4 regions of the Rhizobium sp. Leaf311 genome follow, and region 4 is predicted to be linked to each of the others. Evidence: riboswitches for the same ligand, from Rfam matches in the RefSeq annotation. Region 4 holds a riboswitch; each other region holds the start of a gene.

Evidence for each region. A riboswitch is a leader RNA that binds a small molecule or an ion and turns the genes downstream of it on or off. The one in region 4 is predicted to bind cobalamin.
Region 1: linked by a shared signal. The riboswitch ahead of bluB (5,6-dimethylbenzimidazole synthase) and the one ahead of ASF69_RS15955 (DUF1636 family protein) in region 4 are both predicted to bind cobalamin.
Region 2: linked by a shared signal. The riboswitch ahead of ASF69_RS00205 (ABC transporter substrate-binding protein) and the one ahead of ASF69_RS15955 (DUF1636 family protein) in region 4 are both predicted to bind cobalamin.
Region 3: linked by a shared signal. The riboswitch ahead of ASF69_RS08115 (CbtB domain-containing protein) and the one ahead of ASF69_RS15955 (DUF1636 family protein) in region 4 are both predicted to bind cobalamin.

The regions. Positions count from the first base shown of each region.
Region 1 is NZ_LMNZ01000020.1:472,845-478,252, reverse strand. It holds gene ASF69_RS19075 (response regulator) at 1-121, shown strand, start outside; gene ASF69_RS19070 (carboxymuconolactone decarboxylase family protein) at 128-733, opposite strand; gene ASF69_RS19065 (phospholipase D family protein) at 806-2,362, opposite strand; gene ASF69_RS19060 (hypothetical protein) at 2,404-2,592, opposite strand; cobalamin riboswitch at 2,692-2,872, shown strand; gene bluB (5,6-dimethylbenzimidazole synthase) at 2,943-3,629, shown strand; gene ASF69_RS19050 (DUF2865 domain-containing protein) at 3,637-4,743, opposite strand; gene ASF69_RS19045 (NADP-dependent malic enzyme) at 4,893-5,408, opposite strand, start outside.
Region 2 is NZ_LMNZ01000001.1:49,547-54,954, forward strand. It holds gene ASF69_RS00200 (glucose/quinate/shikimate family membrane-bound PQQ-dependent dehydrogenase) at 1-1,591, shown strand, start outside; cobalamin riboswitch at 1,727-1,958, shown strand; gene ASF69_RS00205 (ABC transporter substrate-binding protein) at 2,146-3,177, shown strand; gene ASF69_RS00210 (iron ABC transporter permease) at 3,180-4,199, shown strand; gene ASF69_RS00215 (ABC transporter ATP-binding protein) at 4,196-4,993, shown strand; gene ASF69_RS00220 (pseudoazurin) at 4,986-5,408, shown strand, end outside.
Region 3 is NZ_LMNZ01000004.1:490,487-495,894, forward strand. It holds gene ASF69_RS08095 (metallophosphoesterase) at 1-729, shown strand, start outside; gene ASF69_RS08100 (LysE family translocator) at 899-1,534, shown strand; gene ASF69_RS08105 (cytochrome c) at 1,715-2,146, shown strand; gene ASF69_RS08110 (cytochrome c) at 2,223-3,140, shown strand; cobalamin riboswitch at 3,170-3,427, shown strand; gene ASF69_RS08115 (CbtB domain-containing protein) at 3,574-3,756, shown strand; gene ASF69_RS08120 (CbtA family protein) at 3,770-4,516, shown strand; gene ASF69_RS08125 (hypothetical protein) at 4,518-4,841, shown strand.
Region 4 is NZ_LMNZ01000018.1:54,280-59,687, reverse strand. It holds gene cobN (cobaltochelatase subunit CobN) at 1-2,148, opposite strand, end outside; gene cobW (cobalamin biosynthesis protein CobW) at 2,152-3,186, opposite strand; gene ASF69_RS15955 (DUF1636 family protein) at 3,183-3,602, opposite strand; cobalamin riboswitch at 3,721-3,930, opposite strand; gene cobO (cob(I)yrinic acid a,c-diamide adenosyltransferase) at 4,037-4,654, shown strand; gene ASF69_RS15945 (cobyric acid synthase) at 4,659-5,408, shown strand, end outside.

The DNA of each region.
Region 1 (5,408 bases), on a different contig from region 4:
CGGTAACGACTTTATGCTGCGGCCCTTCATCGAAGAAGAGTTCTATTGCCGCGTCAACCAGAACCTGGACACGCTGGTACAGATCCAGGCTGCGAAGTTGCTTGGCAAAAAAGCTGCCTGATCGCCATTAGGGTAGGGCAGCTTCTGCGGGCTGCTCTACCGGACGACCTAGTGCCAGTTTCTGGGCAAGCTGAGGTCCAAGCTTTTCGACGTAGGCCGGGTCCGGTTGGGTGCCCAACGCGTCCAGTGTTTTTGAAAAGAAACAACGGGCTGCCGCTGCTGCGACAATGTCAAAGATTTCGGCGTCTGTCAGCGCGTGCGTCTTGAGCGCATCGATATCCGCCTGGGTGATCGATGTTGCATCATGGACGACCTTCGACGCAAATATCATGATTGCGCGCTCCTGTTCATCCAGTGGCGCGTTTTCTGCATTTGAAATGATGCCAACCAGTTCGTCTTCTGTAGCGCCTTCCCGAGCCAGAACAGAGGCGTGTGCCAACATGCAGTAAGAGGACCGCAGTTCCCGCGCTGCTGCCAGTGTGATCAACTCATAGCGGCGCGGCTCGATATTGCCTCGAAGGCTGACAAGAAGCGCACTCCAGCTTTCCATAACCTCCGGTCGATGGCCGAAAGCCCGGTACATATTGGGCAAGTAGCCGTAGGTTTCTTCCGCGTTCCTGTACATTTCAGCCGTTTTGCGGCTGGTTTTCGGCTCTGGCGGCGTGATGAACATGTGACTCTCCTGCATTTCCATATTTCTAAAATGCGTGAGCGCGAAATTCGATCAGTTGTTCGCAAGCTTTTTTCAAAGCTGTGATTCAAGCGGAAGAAAGCCCATGATGCCGGCAAGTACACGACGGCTGACGCTGGCATATGGCTCGTATCGATAATGTTGCGGCTTGCCTCGAACAAGGCCGGTCCATCTGAGGTTGTTGCGTTCGTCCAGAGCAAGCTCGAAACTCATTTCGCGGCTTGTTTCTTCCTTGAAGATTTCGTCCATTTCCCGAACCAGTTCTTCGGACGAAAAAAGAACACCCATTTCGGTGTTGAGAGACATCGACCGGGGATCGAAATTCAGAGACCCGATAAATCCGGTCCCACCATCACGGGTAAAGGCTTTCGTATGAAGGCTTGCCTGACCCGAGCCCCGCAAGGAGAAGGACTTATGGTCATCTGCGAGCAAGCGAAGCTCATGCAGCTTGATGCCATTGACCAAGAGCGGACGCCTGTATCGTGAATAGCCTGCATGTACTGCCGCGACATCGGTTGCGGCAAGCGAGTTGGTGAGAACGCTGACCGAAACCCCGCTTGCAGACAGGCGCGAAAGCGTTTCCACACCCTTCTGCCCCGGTATGAAATAGGGCGATGTTATCTTGAGCTTATGCTTCGTCTCTTCCATCAAAGGCAGAAGCGTTTCCATGAGAAAGTTGCGACCGGTGCGTCGCTTTCCGGCTGCTTTTTCAGGCGGGTCGGCGACCACTTGCGCATTGTCCACCCAATGAAGATTATCGGCCCTCAGGAAGTTACCGGAATGGTGCTGGCTTTCCACCTGTGCAAGATAGGGCGAAGCGGCGTCGCCTGAGGCGAGTACATCCATGCGGCGCCGAAGTTTTGCGAGTTTGTTTGGCCTTCTTGCAAGAAGGGACCGAACAGGCACGGCAACGGCACTGTTCCAGTAGTCGTCGAAGATTTCCTCTGCCTGCGCAACGCATTCTCCGTGCGCGATAACATCGAAATCGCGGAAATTCGCGCTCTCGGCGGCGTCGAAATAGGCATCTCCAATGTTTCGCCCTCCGACAATCAAAACCCGACCATCTGCAATCCAGGCCTTGTTGTGCATACGTCGGTTGACGGAACGGAAACGCATGAGAAGCTCGAGCCCTCGGCGAATGACGTTCTCCCGTGCCTTTGTCGGGTTGAAGAGGCGCAGTTCGATGTTGGGGTGGCTATCTATGGCATGGAAGGCCCTGTCCGATATGGAGACACCCAAGTCATCCAGAAGCAGGCGAACACGAACACCGCGGTCCGCTGCAGCGATCACCTCGCGCATCACCAGCTGTCCGGTGAGGTCGGCGTTCCACATATAGTACATGAGATCAAGGCTGCGCCCTGCGGCGCGCGCGCTGCCAACGCGTACAGCAAATGCACCAAGATTGGATTGTATCAGGGAGATGGCGCTAGGTTCGGCATGGGCCGAACTGAGGTTGATCCAGTGCCGGTCGAGCGGTGTGGCATCGTCTGATTTCGGCAGGGCCGTAGAAGCAATCTTCGTAATGATCTTGTCACGATGGCGGGATGCCAGCGCAAGGCCAGCGAAAATTGCCAGGACGATCAACACTGCAAACAATGTTACGGCACTCACAGCGATCGTTTTATCCGCCCTATCGTAAAGACTTAAAGGTCTTAGTGGATCTCAATATTCCGCTTGTCAGCTTCCTGCTTGATGATGTCTTCAACCAGCTGGCGTTTCAATGAAGGGTCGCCCAACAAATAGTCGTCTGCAAGCTCGAAGATCGATTTTGGACGTTCCATGCGGCTCAACGTATCGAGGTCCGAACCAATCTGCTGCCTAAGTTCGTTGTAATCGTCCATCGTCTTACTCCATTTGCCTATAGAATGCACAGGTGGGCAGCACGGTTCCGCCATCTGCGAAATCGGCCACCAGCGGCTTGCATCTCGAACTCATGGCTTGCATAAGCGCTCGCATCAGGTGCCCGCGCGACGCGGGAGAATCGGGAACACGGTGAAAATCCGTGACGTGCCCAACGCTGTAAGGCCGAGGCATATTTCCAAATGCCACTAAAGTTTCGGGAAGGCGGAAATGTGCTGAAGAAGCCGAGTCAGAAGACCGGCCTGATACCATGGACCGAAGCGCAAGGACGGCGCCACGTTGTTAATTGGCAGGCGTTAAGCGCTATGCCATGCATTGTTGGGGAATGACGATGCCGACGGACGAACAGAAGCAGGCACTCAGGCCTGTTTGTAAATTTTCGCAGGACGAGGTCGACGCCGTCTATCGTGCCATACATGAGCGCCGGGACGTTCGCGATCAGTTCCTGCCTGACCCATTGCCGGCTGATCTTATTGAGAGACTGCTTGGCGCCGCTCACGCTGCTCCCTCGGTCGGGTTCATGCAGCCGTGGAACTTCACACTGGTAACCGACGCGGCGACGAAAGAGCGTGCTTGGGAGGCGTTTTCTCGCGCCAATGCAGAAGCGGCCAATATGTTCGAGGGTGAGAAGCAGGCGCTTTATCGCAGTCTCAAGCTCGAAGGCATTCGCAAGGCCCCGCTCTCGATCTGCGTGACCTGTGATCCTACACGCGGCGGCGACGTCGTTCTGGGGCGCACACACAATCCCCGCATGGATGTCTATTCCACAGTCTGTGCCGTGCAAAACCTGTGGCTGGCCGCAAGGGCGGAAGGTATCGGGGTTGGCTGGGTCAGCATCTTCCACGATGCGGACATCCGGGACATCCTCGGCATTCCCGACCATATTGAAATCGTCGCGTGGCTCTGTCTGGGCCGGGTCGACATGCTCTATCAGGAGCCGGAACTTGCGGTCAAAGGCTGGCGTCAGCGGCTGCCTATTGAAGAGCTGGTGTTCCGCGACAGGTGGGGAAGGTCTTAGCTGGCCATCACTGCTGTTGTGGCTGCGCACCCTTCAAAGCTGGATTTTTCAGATCGATTCGGCTTTGCTCCTCCGGCAGAAACTGTGGTCCAACCATGCGGACCTTGTTCTTCGCCGGATCATAATCTCGCTCGGGAATGGGCGAAGCCGTCTGTTTTTGCGGCTCTTGCGCAGGTTTTGCCGACTCTTCGTTGCCCTTCGGCTTGATCGTTGTGATGCTGGACTGATTTTGCAGCGCTGTGGACTGGGGCGCCTGATCCTGCTTCTTCTCATCATTCTGATAGGCCGCCATGTTGCAGCTGCAGGACGGTGACCTTTCGGAAGTGGGCTTGTCTCGATAGGCGAAAGCTGTCGGCATCGAAGAGTAGGGTTGGCCAGTCTTGGCAGAGACCATGTCGGAACTTTCCTGGCCCTCAAGCGCGTGATAAAAAAGTTCCGTCTGGGTGCCTGGACACATTCGCTCGCATTGCGCTGCCTGCGAGCGGAAATCCAGCGGCGTTGCGTTGGATGCGATGGGGAAAAATGCGCCGTCGCAGGTTCTCACGCATAACGTTCTAAGCCTACCTTGCATGGGCATATCGGGGTTCGGCCCATAATCGGAATAGCCGGGTTGCTCAAACGGATCACCCGGGCCGCGCATGTCAGGGTCCTGTGGCGGGTCGATGGTGGTGATCGATGGTGCCTGCTCGTCAAGACAGCCTTGCGCATCCAGAGCCGCCATAATTTGCTGTCGGTTGTTGCTGCCGCTGTTCTGCCGCCGTTCGGCAAGCATTCTGTCACGCTCCTGCGTGATCATTTCCCGGTCTTCCTGCGCCTGAACGAGCGCATCGCCGATCTCTGCGCAGAGTTCGGCATTTGGATTTCCGTAGACAATGACACTGCCTGACGAGCAGCCGTAGCCGCGCATATCATTCCTGATCCGGCGAATGAGGATATTCTGCTGCGCCAGCGCGTTCGCATATCTGCGCACCTCAGCAGTGTTGCCGATGGCCTGCCTTGGCTGCTCCAGCTGCGCGCGCAGGGAATCGCAGACGGGATCTGCCTGAGCCGAAAACGGCACGGCGAACATCAGCGTAAGCAAGGTACCAATCGCTCGGCGGCGGCGCGGGGTCAATGATACGTCCGTCTTCCTGGCCCGCCTTATGCGAGCCATCTTCTGTCGTGGGTCGCCCGCGCAATACGGACGACGCTGTTTAGCTGATGGTAACATAATGCTGCATCGCAGTGCGGCAAGCCGCACCTCAAAATTATGTTAACTCTGGCTTACTCCGACGGATTGGAGGCTTGCACCACCGCAAGGGCAGCCATGTTGACCACGCCGCGTGATGTCACTGTTGGTGACAGGATGTGGACGGGCAGGGCGGAACCAAGAAGAATCGGGCCGACATGCAAGCCTTCTGTCATGGTGCGCACAACGCCGAGCGTGATGTTTGCCGAGTCGAGGTTCGGGAACACCAGCAAATTGGCCTCGCCCGACAGGGAGCTGTTTGGCATGGCGCGCTTGCGAAGGGTCTCCGACAGGGCAGAGCCACCCTGCATTTCACCATCGATTTCCAGTTCCGGCGCAGCCTGACGTACCAGCTGAAGGGCGCGGCGCATCTTGCGGGCACTTTCGGAATCACGCGAACCGAAGTTCGAATGGCTTGCCAGTGCAATCTTCGGCGTGATGCCGAAGCGCTTGATTTCCTTGGACGACAGGATCGCCAGTTCAGCGATGTCTTCCGACGTCGGTTCGTAATTGACGAAGGTGTCCGTAAGGAACAGCGCACCCTGCTGTGT
Region 2 (5,408 bases), on a different contig from region 4:
CAATGCCGGTCTGAACCCGGATCGCCAGCATCAGACATGCCGCGGTGTGACCTACTACGCCGAGCCTACGGCACAGGCTGGTTCGCCCTGCGCCACCCGCGTTTACCTGCCGACATCGGACGCGCGTCTCATTGCTCTGGATGCCGAAAACGGCCAGGTCTGCACAGGCTTTGCTGACCAGGGAACGCTGCATCTGGAAAGCGGCATGGAGCATAATCCGGCCGGATATTACTACTCCACATCCCCACCCGCCATTGCGGGCAACAAGATCATCATTGGTGGTGCCGTCAACGACAACTATTCGACACAGGAGCAATCCGGTGTCATCAGGGCGTTTGACGTCAATAGCGGCGCATTGATCTGGAACTGGGATTCGGGCAATCCTACCCAGACCCAACCGCTTCAGCCGGGCCAGACCTATACGACGAACTCGCCCAACAGCTGGTCGGTCTTCAGTGTCGATGAAGCGCTGGGGCTCGTCTACATCCCGCTCGGCAATCAGGTTCCCGACCAGCTTGGCATGGGCCGCAGCGCCAATGTCGAGAAATATTCGTCGTCCATCGTCGCGCTCGATGTAAACACCGGGCAGGATCGCTGGGTGCGCCAGACGGTGCACCACGACCTCTGGGACATGGACGTCCCGGCACAGCCAGTGTTGCTTGATATCACGAAGAAGGACGGCCAGACGGTTCCTGCCTTGGTTGGACCCACCAAGCAGGGCGACATCTACGTGCTCGACCGGCGCACTGGCGAGCCGATTCTTGCCGTGACCGAGGAGAAAGCGCCTGGCGGTGCCATCCCCGAGGATTTCAGCGCGCCGACCCAGCCGACATCGGCTCTGTCGTTCAAGCCGGATCCGCTGCAGGAAAGCAACATGTGGGGCGTCTCCATGTTCGATCAGCTGGCCTGCCGCATCAAGTTCCACCAGCTGAACTATGAGGGCCGCTATACGCCTCCATCGCTGAATGGAACGCTGGTTTACCCGGGTAATTTCGGGACGTTCAACTGGGGCAGCGTGGCGGTCGATCCGGAACGTCAGGTCATGTTCGGAATGCCGACCTACCTTGCCTTCACATCGCAGCTCGTGCCTCGCAGCGAGATTCCCCCGCGCGGCCAGGATGAAAAGGGGAGCGAACAGGGCCTGAACCGCAATGATGGCGCTCCTTACGGCGTGCTGATGGGCCCGTTCCTCGGACCGCTCGGAATTCCTTGCCAGGCTCCACCATGGGGCTATGTGGCAGGCGCGGACCTCCGCACGGGCGACGTTGCCTACAAGCACAAGAACGGCACCGTCTATGACATGACGCCGCTGCCTCTGCCCTTCAAGGTCGGCGTGCCCGGCATCGGTGGACCGATGATTACCAAGGGTGGCGTGGCTTTCCTCGGTGCCGCCGTCGACAACTATCTGCGCGCCTATGATCTGACATCGGGCAAGCAACTGTGGGAGGGGCGGCTTCCTGCAGGCGGACAGGCAACGCCCATGACCTATGCCACGGATGACGGCAAGCAATATGTCGTCATGGTTGCCGGTGGGCATGGATCTGTCGGAACCAAGCCGGGTGACTATGTCATCGCCTACACGTTGCCCTGAAACGGCAAAAAAACCTCCATGATCGAAAGCCGGGAAGAGATTCCCGGCTTTTTTCATTGTCGAAGAAGAATTAGGCTTCTCAATTGAAATGTAATAACATAACAAAAAGCTCCGCTTGACGGCGGGTTTGGAATACGGCTATCTGGTCGCGACGGTTTCGAGCGAGCAATCGCAAGGAATAATAGGGAATACGGTGAGGGCTTTCGGGCCTGATGCCGTAGCTGCCCCCGCAACTGTGAGCGGATTGTCTAACCCTTTTGGCGCTGGTTTTTCTGGCGCCATGCCACTGCGAAGCAACATCGCGGGAAGGTCGGGTCAAGACGTCAATCCGTGAGCCAGGAGACCTGCCGTCATGTGTTCAATCCAATTCACGGGCGGGGATGCCCGGAACAGGAGATCATCGTGATTGTATCTTGCGCCTGCCGGCGCTCTATTCCTTTTGCCATGTCCCGGTTTCGGTTCGTCCTGACGCGCGTCGTTACGGATTGACGTTCAAACGTGTTGAATCATGTCTGCCTGGATGCGCAGACGCTGACGATCGGGGACTATCGAAAATGACATTCAATTTCAAAAGAGCCGTAAGCTCTGCGATTTTTGCTGCCGCCGCTTTTGGCATCTCTGCAAGCGGCGCCCTCGCTGCTGCGACCACCTATCCCTTGACGCTGAAGAATTGCGGCAGGGACGTTACCTTTACCCACGCGCCGCAACGCACGGTTTCCGTCGGCCAGAGCACCACGGAAATTCTCTATATGCTCGGCCTTGCCGACAAGGTCGTCGGAACAGCGGTCTGGATCGGCCCTGTCATCAAGGGCTATGAAGAGGCCAATGCGAAGATCGACCGTCTGGCGGACAATGATCCGAGTTTCGAAAGCGTTCTCGCCAAGAAGCCGGATCTGGTGACGGCGCAGTTCCAGTGGCATGTCGGCCCGGAAGGCGTGGTGGCAAAGCCGGAGCAGTTCGAGGAACTCAAGATCCCCGTCTATACATCGCCTGCCGATTGCGTCGGCAAGGACAATACCGGCGGCGGTGATGGCGTGCGTCATTCCGTCTTCACCATGGATCTGATCTATCAGGAAATCACCGATCTCGCGCAGATTTTCGATGTTCAGGACCGGGGCGAAAAGCTGGTGGCCGATCTGAAGGCCCGCGAAGAAACCGCACGCAAAAAGATTGCCTCCGTCGATGGCAAGCTCTCTGCCGTCTTCTGGTTCTCCAGCGCCGAGCTGGATATCGATTCCTATGTCGCAGGCAAAAATGGCGCGCCGGGCTACATCATGTCGGCGCTCGGCATCAAAAACGTCATCGACAGCGAAGAAGAGTGGCCAACCGTGGGCTGGGAAACCATCGCCAAGTCTCAGCCGTCGCTGGTGGTTGTCGGCAAGATGGACCGCAGACGCTTTCCGGCTGACGATGTTGTCGTCAAGGAGAAGTTCCTGAAGCAAGATCCGGTTACGAGCCTGATGCCTGCGGTCAGCCAAGGCCATGTCGTTGTCATGGATGCGCAGGCGATGAACCCGACAATCCGCACCATCGATGGCATAGAAGTTCTGGCCAATGCGGTCGTTCAACTTGGCCTTGCCAGGTAACCATGCGCGCTTGCTTCACCATCACCCGTGCCGTCCTGCTGGCGGCCGGGTTCCTGGGCCTTGCGCTCTGGCTTGGCGCAGCCATTGGCGAGACATCCATTTCCATGGATGTCGTCGCCAGAACGGTCGCCAATCGCGTCTTTCATGCGGATTATCCGCTGGATGCCATCGATGAGGGCATCATCTGGAACTATCGCCTCAGTCGGGCGGTGGTCGCGGCCTGTTGTGGCGCGGCACTAGCGGTATCAGGTGTCGTCCTGCAGGCGCTTTTGCGCAATCCGCTGGCCGATCCCTATATTCTCGGCATTTCGGCAGGTGCATCGATGGGTGCGGTCAGCGTTGCCATCATGGGTTTCGGGGCCGGGCTTTTGACCATGCCGCTCGGCGCGTTTCTGGGCGCACTTCTGGCCTTTACCCTCGTCAGCCTTCTGGCACTGCGTGCCGGGCGCGGCAATAGCGCGATCATTCTGGCCGGTGTGGCAGGGTCGCAGCTTTTCAACGCGCTCACATCCTTCATCGTGACCAAGGCCGCCAATGCCGAGCAGGCGCGTGGCATCATGTTCTGGCTGCTCGGCAATCTCTCAGGCGTTCGCTGGCCGGATGTCTGGCTGGCGCTGCCGGCGACCGTGCTCGGCCTTGCCATTTGCCTCTGGCATTCACGTGCGCTGGATGCCTTTACCTTCGGTTCGCAATCGGCGGCCTCTCTCGGCATTCCCGTTCGCCGCGTCTATATTGTTCTGGCGGGCATATCGGCGCTGATGACGGCGATCATGGTCAGCATCGTCGGCTCCATCGGCTTTATCGGGCTGGTCATCCCACATGCGGCCCGCATGATTGTCGGCGTCCGGCACGGTCGGCTGTTGCCCTTTGCCGCGCTTATCGGCGCAATCTTCATGATCGGTGCCGATATTGTGTCGCGAACCATGATACCGGGGCAGGTGCTGCCCATCGGTGTCATCACCGCCCTGTTCGGAGCGCCCGCATTCGCACTCATCCTGTGCCAGCGCCGGAGCACGCCATGATCCTTTCAGCACGAAATCTCCATTGGTCGGCGGGTGGCGTGGACATTGTCAGAAATGTCAGTCTCGATATCAGGCCCGGTGAGTTTCTCGGCATTGTCGGACCGAACGGCTCAGGTAAAACCAGCCTGATGTCCCTTCTTTGCGGAATCAGAAAACCTGGACAGGGTGAGGTCGCATTGGACGGCAAGGCAATCCAGAGCCTCAGCCGCAGAGATGTGGCCCGCTCCATCGCCTTTGTCGAGCAACAGGCCGAAACGCAGGAGCGGATTGATGCCCGTCAGGCCGTGGAGCTTGGCCGCACACCGCATATCGGCGCACTAACCCCTTGGTCGGCGCAGGATGATGCCATTGTGGATCAGGCATTGCGCGACGTGGATGCCGGGCATCTGGCCAAACGCATGTGGCACACCCTGTCAGGCGGGGAGCGGCAACGGCTTCACATCGCCCGGGCGCTTGCGCAAAAGCCCAATATCCTGCTTCTGGACGAGCCGACCAACCATCTCGACATCGGTCACCAGATTGCCCTTTTACATCTGGTGCGCAAACAGCGGCTGACCGTTGCCGCCGCCCTGCATGACCTCAACCATGCGGCCATGTTCTGTGATCGTGTTGCCGTGATGAAAGGCGGAGAACTTGTCGCGCTCGGCCCGCCATCCAGCATCTTTACGGCGGCTCTGATAGGCGACGTCTTCGGCGTGGAGGTGCTTGTCGAGCGGGGGGAGGGGGACATCTGCCACATCCGCTACCAGCCTCCTCGCGATAAAGATTTTATTCCAAGGATATCAGATGAATAGTCTCAAGACATTTTCCGCTGCCGCGCTTTTCTCCTGCCTTGCCATGTCTGCGGCGCTTGCCGAAACATTCGAAGTGAAGATGCTCAATCAGGGCGAAAAAGGTTCAATGGTCTTTGAACCGGATTTCGTGGCATTGAAGCCGGGTGACACGGTGCGGTTCATTCCCACCCACAAGAGCCACAATGTCGCGACCATCGAGGGCATGGTGCCGGAGGGCGCGACCGGCTTCAAGAGCAAGATCAACGAGGCATTCGAGATAGCCCTCGATCACCCCGGCTTTTATGGCATCAAATGCTCGCCGCATTACGGCATGGGCATGGTGATGCTGATCAAGGTCGGAGATGCTCAGCTTCCCGATAGCTACAAGGCGGTGGAGCATCCTGCCCGGGCAAAGCCGCGCTTCGATGCGCTGCTT
Region 3 (5,408 bases), on a different contig from region 4:
TCGCAGGCCATTGAAACATTCAATGCCCACGAGCTTGAATTCGTGGTGACGCTTGGCGATATCATCGACCGTGGATGGGAGAATTTCGACGCTATCATGGGCTGCTATGATGCGCTTGAGCATCGCTGCGTGCTGTTGCCGGGCAACCACGACTTTTCCGTCGCGCCCGAATATCTGGATCGCATTCATGCCCGCCTGAACATGCCTGCACCATGGTATGATTTCAAAGTCGGCGGCGTCCGCTTCGTGGTGCTTGATGGCAATGATGTCAGCCTGTTTGCACCGCCGCCCGGCGATGCCCGCCGGGAACTGGCCAGCGCACGTCTGGCCGCGCTGCAAGAGGCAGGTGCCATCAACGCGCAGGAGTGGAACGCTTCCTTCAGCCGGGACCAGCTAAACTGGCTCGATCAGACCCTGACCGCCGCAGATGCGGCAGGCGAACATGCCATCCTGTTCTGCCACTATCCGCTCTACCCGCAAAATGCTCACAATATGTGGGACGCACCGGAAATCCTGTCTCTGCTTGCGGCTCACCCAAGCGCGAAAGCCTGGTTCTGCGGCCATAACCACACCGGCAATTACGGCCAGCTCGGCCACACGCATTTCGTCAATTTCAAGGGCATGGTGGATACGCCCGACGAAAACACCTTCGCCATTGCCGATGTCTACGAGAATCGCATCGAAATCACCGGGTTCGGGCGGGAAGAAAGCCGAACGCTAATCTTCTGAACACTGGCCCTCTGAGAAGATGGCAGTGCGGCCTTTGCTGAAACGCATCGCCAGCGAGATGGATCGACCACACTTATTCATTTGATATTTCCTGGAAAAACGGATGGCTATCGACGCGATATCGCACATCCAATGTTTGACCAATGCTGTATTTTCAGGAATATTCGAGATGTCTTACACGGAAAATCTCTGGCTTTATTTCACGCTTTTATTCGGCATCATCATCCTGCCCGGGGTCGATATGCTGTTTGTTCTGGCCAGTTCCCTGACGGGTGGAAAACGGACGGGCCTTGCGGCAACGTCGGGCATCGTGGCGGGCGGGGTCGTTCACTCGCTTTATGGCGCAATCGGCGTGGGGCTGCTGGCAAGCCTCATTCCGGTGCTGTTCAAGCCGCTTCTCATCTTCGGTGCGGCCTATAAGATCTGGGTGGGCTTCGGACTGGTGCGCAGCTCCATCGTCATCGAAGGGGGGGAGGCCGATGCCAGCGCATCCGCCTGGCGCGCGTTCCGCCGCGGTATTGTCACGTGTCTCAGCAATCCAAAAGCCTATCTCTTCATGATGGCCGTCTACCCGCAGTTTCTCAAGCCTGCCTTTGGCCCCATCTGGATACAGGGCGTCATCATGGGGTTGATGACAGCGGCCACGCAGCTTGCCGTCTATGGCACGCTGGCAATGACGGCAGGCAAAAGCCGCGATTTGCTGGTGTCTTCACCGCATGTGACGGTTTTCATTGGCCGCGCCGCAGGTCTGCTGCTGATCGTGGTTGCCGGTTTCACCGCTTGGGAAGGAATTGTCAGTCATTGATATACGCCTGATTTCGCTTCAAAAATCACCGGAATGTGACTTCTTTTTGCCATTTGAAACGGGCATCTTCCTGTGCGTTCATTGCGCGTGTCGCAAAACTGTGCAGAGGTTTTGCGATGAACATTATGTGACCATATAGATCATACATGCCGCCTTCGTGCGGATCAGGAGAGAGAGATAATGAAGCTTAGAACCATTGCCGCATCCATTATGATTGGCTGTCTTTGCGCCGGTGCGGTTTCCGCAGCCGGCGAGATGGAAAAGCGCGAAGGCCTGATGAAGGGCATCGGCGGAGCCATGGGCGCGCTGGGCGCGATCGCCAAGGGTGAAAAGCCCTATGACGCAGAAACCGTCAAGACAGCGGTAACGACAATCAGCGCCAATGCGAAAGCCTTCCCGGACCAGTTCCCGGCTGGCTCCGAAGGCGGCGCTGCGGCACCTGCCATCTGGCAGAACTTTGCGGATTTCAAGTCGAAGTCAGAAAAGCTGGGTTCGGATGCAGATATGGTTCTGGCACAGTTGCCGACAGACCAGGCAAGCGTTGGCGCGGCCCTGAAGACGCTGGGCGCCGATTGCAGCAGCTGCCACCAGACCTACCGCCTGAAGAAGTAATACACGCCCATCAGGTCCGCCACTCAACCGGCGGGCCTTTTTGCATTTTGAATTTTTGAGTGGAGCGGAGAAGGCAATGGCTTCCATCTGGACGAAGCTGGCGGGTGGCGTCGTTGTTGCTGGCATTGCCGGGTTCGGCGTTTTCATGTGGGTCACCGCGCCGCAGCGTCAACCGCCAAGCCACTGGGCCAATCTGGGCGAGCCCAACCTTGCCAATGGCGAAACTCTTTTCTGGGCAGGCGGTTGCGCAAGCTGTCATGCCGCCCCGGATGCGACCGGAGACGCTTTGAAGACACTGTCCGGCGGGCAGGCGCTGCCAAGCCCGTTCGGAACCTTCCACATGCCCAATATTTCGTCCGACCCTCAGCATGGCATCGGCGGCTGGACGGTGGCGCAATTCGGCGATGCGATGACGCGCGGTGTTGGCAAGGATGGTGAGCATCTCTACCCATCCTTCCCCTATGCGTCCTACGCGCGGATGACGCCGCAGGATATCAACGATCTCTTCGCCTATCTGAAAACATTGCCCGCCAGCACCAATGATGCACCGGCGCATGACCTGCCATTTCCCTTCAACATTCGCCTGAGCCTGGGTGGCTGGAAGTTCCTCTATTTCGACAAGGGTCAGCCAAGGGTGCAGATCGCCAATGCCGACGCGCAGGTCGTTCGCGGGCAATATCTGGTGGAGGGTCCCGGCCATTGCGGCGAATGCCACACCCCGCGCGATGCGCTGGGCGGTTTCCTGAAAGACCAGTGGCTTGCCGGCGGACCAAACCCGGAAGGCGAGGGACGTATTCCCGATATCACCCCGGGCTCCGATACCATCGGTTCATGGACACGGGCCGATATTGCCAGCTATCTCGAAACCGGCTTTACGCCGGACTTCGACAGCGCCGGTGGCTCCATGGTCAAGGTGCAGCAGAACATGGCGCGTCTGACAGCGGAAGACCGTGATGCCATCGCGGCCTATCTCAAGGCCGTGCCCGCGCGGTAATTGCCCATTGACTCGAGCGCCCGATCGCCGGATAACGGTTGTGTGATGGTCTTTCCGGTTCGCCCGGAAAGTGAAAAGGGAACACGATAGGGGTGTGAAAACCTTGATTCGTGGCTGCCCCCGCAACTGTGAGCGGAGAGCCTGAAAACAAAAGCCACTGATCTGGCGCATCGACGCGAAATCGTTTTCGATCTCGTAAAATACGATGCGGACCAGGAGGATCGGGAAGGTGTTTTCAAGGTTGTGACCCGCAAGCCAGGAGACCTGCCATCACATGAAGTGTCGTCAATACCGGCGGGGTGTCCGGGTAAGCACGGTTGGCAGGTCGGGTATTCCCGCCTTTAAAACCATGTGTCTCTTTCCCCGTGGTGAATGTTGAATGCGGTTGTGGGCTTTGATCAGCAATGGCCCGGCCGCACATGAGAGGGTCACCATGTCCATACAGCAAAACACGGCTTCATCGGCCGTATCGTCAACCACAGCAAAAATCGCGCAGGCGCTGACAGCCGCCGCACTCGGCCTGTTCATCGTCGGTTTCGTCGGCTTTTCGCATGTCGAGGCCGTGCACAATGCCGCGCATGATACGCGCCATGCAAACGCCTTCCCTTGCCATTGAGGGGAGACGAGACATGCCTTTTTTCCGTAACATCGTTTTTACCGCCGTTCTGGTTGGGCTGATTGCCGGTCTGGCCGTCAGCGCCATGCAGGCAATCGGCACCACACCGCTTATTCTGCAGGCTGAAACCTTCGAAAATGCCGGTGGCGAGGCCGCGCATGTCCACGGACATGATGCCGCAGCAGCACCCGCAGATCACCACCACGACGCCGCAACGCCTTCGGACCATCACCACGATGCCGAAGCCTGGGCTCCGGCAGATGGGTTCGAGCGCAATGCCTATACCATCGCTGCCAATGTGCTGACGGCCATCGGCTATGCGCTGGTGCTGACCGCTCTGATTTCCTTGCGCGGCCCGGCAAATGGCTGGCGTGAGGGCCTGTTCTGGGGCCTTGCGGGCTTTGCCGCCGTCATGCTGGCCCCCATGATCGGCCTGCCGCCAGAGCTGCCCGGCAGCCCGGCAGCCGAACTCGGCGCACGCCAGATGTGGTGGGTGGGCACCGTTGCCGCCACGGCAAGCGGGCTTGCGCTGCTGGCCTTCAAGCGCGCAGAACCATGGGCCGCCATTCTCGCCGTGGCGCTGATTGCGGCACCGCACATCATCGGCGCACCGCTGCCGCCGGAGGGCGAACATGCGCTGGCGCCCCTGCCGCTGGAACGCCGCTTCGTGGTGCTGGCCACCGTCACAAGCTTTGTCTTCTGGCTTATTCTCGGCGCTCTCAGCGGCCTTTTCCTCAAGCGGTTCGAGGCGGCACGGTAGAATGACAGGGCAGGGAAATGACGACGCCGAATGGAGCGATGGGCTCGATGCGCTGAGTTTCCCTGTCCCCAACCATGCAGGCCGCTGCGTCATGCACCGGCTGGCCTTCCGGGCGCTTCTGGCAGTCGAGCCGCAACGAGACGCCTGCCTTGCCTATTTCACGGCAAACAAAGCCGCATTCCTCAGCGCCGCCACCACCAAAATCACCCGCCTCGCTCTGCCCGCCGACCGCAGCCTGCACATCAACAGCCGCGACCTGCGCCGCGCCATAACCCCACAGGCCACCACCAGTCCCGCCCGCCTTTGCCGCGTTCTGGATCGCTAGGACTGTTTTTACCGCAGTTGCGGCGGGCGGGATGCCTCAAGTCTGACGTGGCGGGCGGGGCTTACCCGCTTTGTCCCACCGGACATCTCACCCACCCCGTCATCCCGGCCTTCAGCCGGAAGCCAGCCAGGCCCAAGTCTTTGGGCTGGGAGCAGGCGCTTTATCAGACGGATGTCGTCTTTTGGCTGGGGAGAGTTTCTTGACCGAAGGGACGTCGTGTTGTGGCTGAAGAGAGTCTTTTGATCCGACGGACGTCGGATCGCTGGACCCCGGATCAAGTCCGGGGTGACGGCGGTGTGTGGTGGCGGGTGGGGATTGCTGGGGTGGGCTGGGGTGTGCTGGGGTGGGTGCTGTTGGCGTATCGGCGGGGGAGACTTGTTGTTGGTTCCGCCTGCGATTTTCTTTGACTTCAGGCATTCCCTTTTACCTTCCGTCATTCCGGCCTTGAGCCGGAATCCAGCCAGCCCAAGTCTTTGGGCTGAGGGGAAGCGCTTGATCAGACGGACGTCGTCTTGTGTCTGAAAAGAGTCTCTTGATCCGACAGACGTCGGATCACTGGACCCCGGA
Region 4 (5,408 bases):
GGGACCGGGGCGGATGTGGTGTCCATCAAGTGCTGCCAGCAAGGCTGCCTTTTCGGCGATGGCGCTTTCCCGTCTCAACGGGTCTGTTTCCTCCTCCGCACAGCGTGCGAAGACATGCTGCCCATCCTTGATCGCGAAATCCTTGAGATCACACAGAAATGCATCGATCTGCGACAGCGCCGTGTCGGCATCGTCACCGGCAGCCACTCCTGCCTCCGATGCCAGTCCCGTTTCCTGCGCCTTATCCACGATCAGCTTTGCCAGCCGGTCACGGCGGCGGCGATCAAGCCCATCGGCCTGCGCATACTCATCAACGAGCTGCTCCAGTTCCATCTGCTCGGGAGAAAGCCCTGCCTCCATAAGGACGGGAGGAATATGTCCGATGGTGACGGCGGCGATGCGTCTTTTCGCTACCGCGGCTTCACCGGGATTGGACACGATAAAGGGATAGATGACGGGTAGGGCGCCTGTGACGATTTCCGGAAAACAGCTCTCCGACAGCGCCACGGTCTTCCCGGGCAACCATTCCAATGTGCCGTGAGCACCGACATGGATGACGGCGTGAGCATCCAGATGAAGCCGCATCCAGGCGCCGAAAGCGACAAGTGCATGGCGCGGCGGCAAGGCGGGATCATGGTAATCGACGCGTCGGTCTGCGTTGCGGCCGCGATCCGGAGCGAGCGCAACCACCACGGACCCAAACTGCGCAGCACGAAACCGGAAGGCGTCGTCTTCTACCGCCTCATCATGGTCAGCCTCGCCCCATGTCTGGCTCAGGGCCGAATTGGCAGCTTCCGGCAATGTTGTTCTGAAGCTTGCGTATTCGCGAAGTCCGAAACGCGCGGTCTCGGTTTCGATCCGGTCCATCAGCGCCCGAGCCGAGGCGGGAATGTCGTCGACAGCGTAGCCTGCGTCACGCAGATCGTGCAGCATTTCCAATACGCTTTGTGGCACGTCGAGCCCGACGGCGTAACCGGTGCGTCCAGGTGCTGCACCGGGATAATCTGGCATGAGTATGACGAGGCGACGCTTGCGCGGTGGCGTGTTCTTGAGCCTCAAGAATGCGCAGAGACGATCGGCGACCTGCGCGACACGGTCCATTTCCGGCGTGTGGACAAGGCCACGTCCACCGGCGGGGTCTGGCTGCTTGAAGGAAATCGCGCCGGAGAGGATGCGACCATCCAGTTCCGGCAGGACCACATGCATGGCAAGGTCGGATGGGTTGAGGCCGCGCATATTTTCGGCCCAGCCCAATCGCTGCGTGGTGGCCATGATGACCTGGAATGTAGCGACGCCCAGCCTGTCGAAAAGCGTCATGCCTGAAGCATCAGACTGGCTTGCGAAAGATGTGGCTGTCACCATCGCCGATGGATTTAACCGGCTTAGTGTCTCGGTCAAAAAATGGATCGCGTCTTCGTCTTTCAGGCCGGAGACGAAGATTGGAAGCGGTGAAATTCCGCGCTGATGCAGCGCTTCGTAAAGGGTGTCGATGGGTGCAACGTCACCTGCCATCAGCATCGAGCGATAGAAAAGGACAGGTACGAGCGGCGCGTCCGCAGCAAAGCCTGTCCGTGCTTGTTCAAGCTCGACGACGCCTTGTCCGGGCCTGTAGAACCCGGTTTTTGGCAGCGGTTCTGCAGAAAGGTCAGGCCATTCGCCTTTTGAAAAAGTCGCAAGACCCCGGGCGGCCCTGTCCATGTTTTCGGGGCCTCCCTCGCGGAAGAAGGAAAGAATGGAAGACAGCGTCGGCAAATCGACCGTGGACGCCGCTTCCAGCTTTTCATCGCGTTCGGAGCATTCGCCCGGCAAAAGAACGAGCTTGATGCCTCGCCGCTTTGCCATGCGCGAAACCTCTTCGACCCCGTATCGCCAGCGGTCAGCGCCGCCGAGGATCCGGATAAGGATCAGTTTGGCATGTTCCGCCGTCTTTTCGATCCAGAGATCGACTGACATCGGGTGACGAAGATCGGTCAGATTCGCTGAAACAAGCGAAACCGATCCGTCCGTTGTCCGCTGCCATGCGCGTTCAAGCCCACCGAGGTCGCTGGCTGAAAATGACAGCACCACCACATCTGCCCGGCCGAGGTTGAGATCAACCGGCTCTGCCAGATCGTCCAGGGACGAGGATGTGGTGGCGAGAATGTGCATGGATCAGGCCGCCAGCATCCGCTCGATCTTTGCACGGTCCAGACCCTTCTCGCCGATGACGACGAGACGGCTGCGACGAACCTCTCCAGCGGCCCAGGGGCGGTCGAAATAGTGATTGACCCTTGAGCCAACCGCTTGAACCTGAAGCCGCATCGGTTTTGCCGAAACGTCGACAAAGCCCTTGATGCGCAGAACGTTTTCGGAGGCTGCCGTTTGCGAGATACGCTCTGCAAGGGCGTCCGGGTCGCTCACGGCGTCAAGCTCCACGACAAAGCTGTCGAACTCGTCGTGATCGTGGTCCTCTTCTTCGTCGTGATGGGTGTGGCGGTTCTCGATGTCGTCTTCGACGGCAAGTCCGAGGCCGATCAGCACGGCTGGATCGATGGCGCCATTGGAGGCGACAACAATCTTCGCAGCTTTTGGCAGATGGGCGTTGATATGGGCCTTGGCGCGCTCCAGACCTTCGGCATCCAGAAGGTCGCCCTTGGTGAGAACGATGAGGTCGGCACAGGCGATCTGGTCCTCGAATACTTCCTCGACCGGATCGTCATGGTCCAGGGCCTCATCATTCTGGCGCTGGGCAGCAAGGGCTTCGAGATCGTGCGACACCATGCCTTCGGCAAGAGCTGCACCATCGGCCACGGCTACAACAGCATCGACGGTCACGCGACTTTTGATCGCGGGCCACTGAAATGCCTGTACGAGCGGCTTGGGCAAAGCAAGACCGGATGTCTCGATCAGAATATGCTCGACGCGCGGCTCACGGCTGAGAATCTGTTCCAGCGCTGGCTGAAAGTCGTCCGCAACCGTGCAGCAGATGCAGCCATTCGCCAGCTCCACAATGTTTTCTTCCGGGCAGCTTTCGATGCCGCAACCCTTGAGAATCTCTCCGTCGATGCCGACATCGCCGAACTCGTTGACGATGATGGCCAGTCGCTTGCCTTCCAGCTTTTCGAGAAGACCTCTCAGCAATGTGGTCTTGCCCGCGCCCAGAAAGCCGGTAACGATGGTGCAGGGAACGCGATTGAGCGTGGTCATGGTGTCTCCTCGGTGTGATGCAAAGCGGGAATGCGGGCAACCATGCCGCGCTTCAAACTGTCGGGCCGTCCACGCCAGGGCATGAGCCCGTCCGGCGCGTTTTCCAGCAGGCGGGCGCCGACCAAAAGATCTGCGGCATCGTCCTGTGCGAGGCCACCGAAAATGTAGGACCAGCCGTCCTGGGTGCGGATCGCAGCGCTCAGGCCGCGCTTGCAGTTTGCAAGGCAATTGACGCTGCGCACGGTCACGCCTTCGTCCTTGCCAAGAGCCGAAACGGTCTGTGCAAGCGTTGCCCCGGCGCGTGGTTCTGCGGTCGGATCGGCCTCCGCGCGGCAACTGCGGCAGACAAACACGACAACGCCTTGAGCCTTGCTCTTATCCGTCACGTCCGTCAGGCTGGGTACTGTTGCTGTCATATCCAAGGGTCTGCTTTCCGCGCCTTCACAATGGTCTCGGGGTGCGGAAATCGAAAATGGCACGCGAAGACGCGCAGCCAGGCCCGAACAACCGACTGACCGGAGCACCCCGCCCGGCAGACGTTTTTCCTGAAACGGCAGGTCTCCTGGCTTGCGGCTTCAGCGCCCTTTCGCTGCCTTCCCGGACATTTCGTCCAGTGGCTTCCAGCGTGGGCTCACCGCTTACAGTTGCGGGGGCAGCCACGGATTTATCCGCAAAGCGGGTTACACCGTGTTCCCTCTTAGCTTTTCCCGTTGCCGGAAAAAGACCGTCAGTGCTTAACCCTTATGCCCTGCCATGCTTTTGTGTCAATGGCGCGCGTCATTGCCCGGCGGGACGTTTTGGGTATAGTCGCCGCTTCGAAAACCAAAAATGCCTGTAAGGATCGACCTGCATGACCCGTGATATCAGCGACAGCGAAGCCGAAAGGCACCGCGCCAAGATGGTCAATCGAAAGGCCGTGCAGGATGCGGAGGTTTCGGAAAAGACCATCGAAAAAGGTCTGCTGATGGTCCATACCGGGCCGGGGAAGGGCAAGTCCACGGCAGCCTTCGGACTGGCCCTGCGTATGCTGGGGACGGGCCGTCGCGTCGGTGTCGTCCAGTTCATCAAGGGCGCCTGGTCAACGGGAGAGCAGCAGGCGCTGGCCCTGTTCGGCGATCGTGTCGCATGGCGCACGATGGGCGAAGGCTTCACCTGGGACACGCAGGATCTCAAGCGTGATGTTGCCGCCGCTTCAAAAGCGTGGGAGGAGGCAAAGCTTTTCATGGCCGATGAGACGATCGGTCTTGTGGTTCTCGATGAGCTTAATATCGCACTGCGCTATGACTATCTCTCTCTCGAGGAAGTCGTGGAAACGCTGCAGGCTCGCCGGCCTGGCTTGCATGTTGTGGTGACCGGGCGAAACGCCAAACAGCCGCTTCTCGACGCTGCCGACATGGTCACAGAGATGACGTTGGTGAAGCATCACTTCAAGGCGGGTGTCAAAGCTCAGTCCGGCATCGAGTTCTAAATCCATGGCAGCGCGTGTCTTGATGTTTCAGGGGACCGGCTCGGATGTCGGAAAGTCGTTGATGGTCGCAGGATTGGCGCGCGCCTTCACGCGCCGGGGTCTTTCCGTCATGCCGTTCAAGCCCCAGAACATGTCGAACAATGCCGCAGTGACCGAGGATGGTGGAGAGATCGGTCGGGCGCAGGCCTTGCAGGCGCGTGCGGCCGGTGTGGCGCTGTCGGTCCATATGAACCCGGTTCTTTTGAAACCGCAAAGCGAGACCGGTGCGCAGATCGTGGTGCAGGGAAAGGTCATCGGCAGCGCAAAGGCAGCCGACTACCAGCACATGAAGGCTTCTCTCATGGGGCATGTGCTGTATAGTTTTAATCACCTCAAAAGCAAGGCAGACCTCGTTCTGGTCGAAGGGGCGGGCAGTGCCTCGGAGATCAATCTGCGGGCCAATGATATCGCCAATATGGGCTTTGCCCGGGCTGCGAACGCACCGGTCATTCTCATCGGCGATATTGATCGCGGAGGGGTCATCGCAAGTCTTGTCGGCACACGCACGGTTCTTGCCGCCGATGACGCAGCCATGATCAAGGGCTTCATCGTCAACCGCTTTCGCGGAGACGCGAGCCTGTTTGACGAAGGGATGCGCATGATCGCGGACATGACCGGCTGGAAAGCGGTTGGTCTTTTGCCGCACTTCGATGATGCGAGCCGCCTGCCAGCTGAAGACGCTCTGGGATTGGTCGGGCCAGGCCATCGTAAAATC